2 regions of the Geobacillus sp. YHL genome follow, and region 1 is predicted to be linked to the other one. Evidence: a T-box and tRNA genes for the amino acid it is inferred to sense, from the RefSeq annotation. Region 1 holds a T-box; the other holds one or more tRNA genes.
The links. A T-box is a leader RNA that pairs with one kind of tRNA and senses whether it is charged. The one in region 1 lies ahead of pheS (phenylalanine--tRNA ligase subunit alpha), so its partner is inferred to be a tRNA-Phe.

Region 1 (2,173 bases):
GGCTCCTAAAATTTCGATCCAACCGGTGCCTTTGCAGACGCCGCAGCCCCGCCCTTCGCAGCGGAAGCAGGACACATCGACTTCGACCGATGGTTCCGTGAACGGGAAAAAGCTCGGCCGGAAGCGAATGTCGCGCCCTTCCCCGAACAGCTTGCGGGCAAATTCGCGCAGCGTCCCTTTCAAATCGCTCATCCGGATGTTCCGGTCAACAACCAATCCTTCAATTTGCGTAAACTGGTGCGAATGCGTCGCATCATCGGTGTCGCGGCGATACACTTTGCCCGGGCAAATGATTTTCACTGGGCCGCGCCCGCGGTGCTTTTCCATCGTCCGCGCCTGCATCGGCGACGTATGGGTGCGAAGCAAAATCTCTTCCGTGATGTAAAACGAATCTTGCATATCGCGGGCCGGATGGCCTTTCGGCAAGTTGAGCGCCTCAAAGTTGTAATAGTCGGTCTCCACTTCCGGCCCTTCGGCGACCGTATAGCCCATGCCGATAAACAAGTCTTCAATTTCTTCAATGACACGCGTCAGCGGATGCGGGTTGCCAAGACTCACAGGCCGGCCCGGCAGCGTCACATCAATCGCCTCGGCAGCCAGCTTCCGCTCGACTTCCTCCTGTTCCAGTTTCGCTTGTTTCGCCTCGAGCGCCTGCTGGATCGCCGTTCTCACTTCATTGGCCAGCGCGCCGATTTTCGGGCGCTCTTCTGGCGGCAATGCCCCCATGCCGCGCAGCACTTCGGTGATCGGCCCTTTTTTGCCTAAATAGGCGACGCGCACGTCGTTTAGCATTCTTAAGTCGCGGGCTTGGCCGATTTGTTCGAGCGCCTGGCGTTTCAGCTCGTACAGCCGTTCTTTCACATCAATCCCTCCTCATTTCAGTTGAACGCTCTCCCACTTACGCTCACGCGTAGAAGCGGGGGGCTTCTCGGTTTAAGATGATAAAAAAAAACCCGCCCCGGTAAGGGACGAGTTGTTGCTCGCGGTACCACCCTTGTTAACAGCATAAGCGTGCTGTTCACTTCATTGCGATAACGGCCGAAAGCCGGAACACCTTTACATCCCTCGTCGGGATGGTCCCGGTGTCAACTCAGGAGGTGAACTTCACTTGCGTCGGCCATAAAAACGCTCCCAGTCTATGGCGTTTTCTCCCTGGATGGCGAACAGCAAGCTACTTTTCTCCGTCATCGTTGTTGTCCGTATGGGAAATTGTCGCTATTCATTATACGCAAATGAGTGGGCAAAGGCAAGGTCAGGCCGAAATTTCTTTGCGCAGCTCATCGATTTCCGCTTCCTGTTCAATCGAGCGGATGGCAAGGCGCTCCATAATTTTTTCCTGCCGCACTTGCCCTTCCTTGAGCGCGGCGACATCTTTTTTGACCCCCAACATGTCTTTTTTCATGGCATCCATGTCTTTTTTCATGGCATCCATGTCTTTTTTCATGGCGTCCATGTCTTTTTTCATGGCGTCCACATCACTTTGAAGGCGATCGACTTTGTCTTCGAGTTGTTTCACGCTTCCTTGCAGCTTGACGATATCCATGCGCATTTGTTCGATGTAGGCCCCTTGAACATCAAGACGCTCGAGCACAGCGTTCAATAACGCCCGCAGTTCGCCATCCATCTGTCTCCGCTCCCTTGTCCTATTGATTTTCGATTCTATTTTACCGCACCGCCTGCAAGGAATAAAGCAAAATTCCGGCCGCAACGGCGACGTTCAGCGACTCGGCGCGGCCGTAAATCGGGATGTACACGTTCTCTGTCGTTAGGCGCAGCAGGTCGGGTCGGACGCCGCTTCCTTCATTGCCGACGAGCAAGGCGAACGAAGACGATTGTGGAACGGTGCGGTAATCGACGGCGTTCTCCAAGGCGGTGCCGTACACCGGAATGCCCTGCTCCTTGAAACGCGCGATCCATTGTGCCAGATCGCCTTTGACAACCGGAAGGTGAAACAGCGACCCTTGCGTCGCCCGCACCACTTTCGGATTGTACAAGTCGGCGCATCCCTCACCGAGGATGACGGCATCGATCCCAGCGGCATCGGCGGTGCGGATCATCGTCCCAAGATTGCCCGGATCTTGCACGGCGTCAATAAGCAAGGCGGTCTTCACGCCTTCAAGCTCGGTCGACAGCTGCCGGCACACCGCGGCGATGCCTTGCGGCGTCTCCGTGC
Region 2 (2,173 bases), on a different contig from region 1:
GATCGAGGGCTTGACCTATGAGCGGCTTCTTCCTGAGCACGGTTATCTAGTTTTGAGGGAATGAAAAAGTCTTGACAACAGGTCAACTTTCCTTATAATAAGACTTGTCCATTGTTGCCTAGTGGCTATGGCGGAGGGGAAACACCCGTTCCCATCCCGAACACGGAAGTTAAGCCCTCCAGCGCCGATGGTAGTTGGGGCCAGCGCCCCTGCAAGAGTAGGTCGCTGCTAGGCAATTTCGTGGAGGATTAGCTCAGCTGGGAGAGCACTTGCCTTACAAGCAAGGGGTCGGCGGTTCGATCCCGTCATCCTCCACCATCTTAATATAAAAGCTGACTTACTTTCTCATCATCGCGGGGTGGAGCAACGAGCCTTTGCTTCATCGAATTCGCTTCGAGTTGCCTCGATGCATCGAGCGTCTTTGAATCAGCTTGTAGAGGAAGAGGCAACGAACAACAACACTAAAAGCATTGTGAAAATCAACTTACTTTCTCATCATCGCGGGGTGGAGCAACGAGCCTTTGCTTCATCGAATCCGCTTCGAGTTGCCTCGACGCACCGAGCATCTTTGAATCAGCTGGCAGAGGAAGAGGCAATAAATATTTAAACCGATACTCAGTGTATGATCGAAATAAGTTCATTTTCTATCGTCGCGGGGTGGAGCAGTCCGGTAGCTCGTCGGGCTCATAACCCGAAGGTCGCAGGTTCAAATCCTGCCCCCGCAACCAAAATTGGTCCCGTAGTGTAGTGGTTAACATGCCTGCCTGTCACGCAGGAGATCGCGGGTTCGAGTCCCGTCGGGACCGCCATTCTTTCAAAATTGTGAAAGATGAAAAAATATGGCTCGGTAGCTCAGTCGGTAGAGACGAGCATCCGCATCGTCGAATCTGCTGCGAGTTGTCCCGACGCATCTGGCTTCTTCGAATGGGCTAGTAGAGGAAGGGACACAAAAGTCATCAACGAACAAGGGAAAAATAAGATACGGCTCGGTAGCTCAGTCGGTAGAGACGAGCATCCGCTTCATCGAATTCGCTTCGAGTTGCCTCGACGCATCCAGCATCTTCGAATCCGCTGGCAGAGGAAGAGGCACAATGTAGCACAAGTAAAGCAGCGTAAAACTTAATATGGCTCGGTAGCTCAGTCGGTAGAGCAAAGGACTGAAAATCCTTGTGTCGGCGGTTCGATTCCGTCCCGAGCCACCATTTTTATCATAGTTCCGAAAGAAGGTTCCCGCTTCATGCAAAGCTAAGTGGGAGTAGTTCACAGACATGTCAGATGTTCAAACCACCCCGGCTTAGTTCAATGGGTAGCGACGAACATTCGCATCGTCGAGTCTGTTGCGAGTTGCCTCGACGCACAAGGCTTCCTTGAATGAGCTTGAAGAGGAAGAGGCACAGTTCAGCATAATAGGAGTCATTGTTTCATTACGAAATATGCCGGCTTAGCTCAATTGGTAGAGACGAGCATCGGCATCATCGAATTGGCTGCGAGTTGCCTCGACGCACTCAGCTTCCTCGAATCAGCTTGCAGAGGAAGAGGCACAACTAGGCAGACAACATGAGTCACTAACTAATTTTAAATGTGCCGGCTTAGCTCAATTGGTAGAGCAACTGACTTGTAATCAGTAGGTTGCGGGTTCAAGTCCTGCAGCCGGCATTCTTATTCCTTAATAACCCCTTAAGCCATTAAGGCGGCAACCGCGAGCCATTAGCTCAGTAACGAGCGCTACATCTTCGAGTTCGCTGCGAGTTGTCCCGACGCATCTGACATCTTCGAATATGCTAGTAGAGGAAGGGACATCGTTGTCTCGGAGTGTTATTGAACCCATGAGCCATTAGCTCAGTAGGTAGAGCATCTGACTTTTAATCAGAGGGTCGGAGGTTCGAGTCCTCCATGGCTCATCGTCTTGCGGAAGTAGTTCAGCGGTAGAACACCACCTTGCCAAGGTGGGGGTCGCGGGTTCGAGCCCCGTCTTCCGCTCCACTTCCGCCGGGGTGGCGGAATTGGCAGACGCACAGGACTTAAAATCCTGGGGTAGGTAACTACCGTGCCGGTTCGAGTCCGGCCCTCGGCACTTGTGCGCTCGTAGCTCAATTGGATAGAGCATCTGACTACGGATCAGAAGGTTAGGGGTTCGAATCCTCTCGAGCGCGTTTTGTCGGGAAGTAGCTCA

Region 2: it encodes a tRNA-Phe, which carries the amino acid that the T-box ahead of pheS (phenylalanine--tRNA ligase subunit alpha) is inferred to sense. The anticodon was not compared.

The regions. Positions count from the first base shown of each region.
Region 1 is NZ_JAEIGB010000001.1:190,510-192,682, reverse strand. It holds gene pheS (phenylalanine--tRNA ligase subunit alpha) at 1-861, opposite strand, end outside; T-box leader at 962-1,197, opposite strand; gene JCR24_RS00900 (hypothetical protein) at 1,253-1,624, opposite strand; gene JCR24_RS00895 (TrmH family RNA methyltransferase) at 1,665-2,173, opposite strand, start outside.
Region 2 is NZ_JAEIGB010000003.1:80-2,252, forward strand. It holds partial or broken rRNA gene JCR24_RS04305 (23S ribosomal RNA) at 1-18, shown strand, start outside; rRNA gene rrf (5S ribosomal RNA) at 118-234, shown strand; tRNA gene JCR24_RS04315 (tRNA-Val) at 243-318, shown strand; tRNA gene JCR24_RS04320 (tRNA-Met) at 652-728, shown strand; tRNA gene JCR24_RS04325 (tRNA-Asp) at 734-809, shown strand; tRNA gene JCR24_RS04330 (tRNA-Phe) at 1,127-1,202, shown strand; tRNA gene JCR24_RS04335 (tRNA-Thr) at 1,584-1,656, shown strand; tRNA gene JCR24_RS04340 (tRNA-Lys) at 1,829-1,901, shown strand; tRNA gene JCR24_RS04345 (tRNA-Gly) at 1,909-1,983, shown strand; tRNA gene JCR24_RS04350 (tRNA-Leu) at 1,989-2,074, shown strand; tRNA gene JCR24_RS04355 (tRNA-Arg) at 2,080-2,153, shown strand; tRNA gene JCR24_RS04360 (tRNA-Pro) at 2,160-2,173, shown strand, end outside.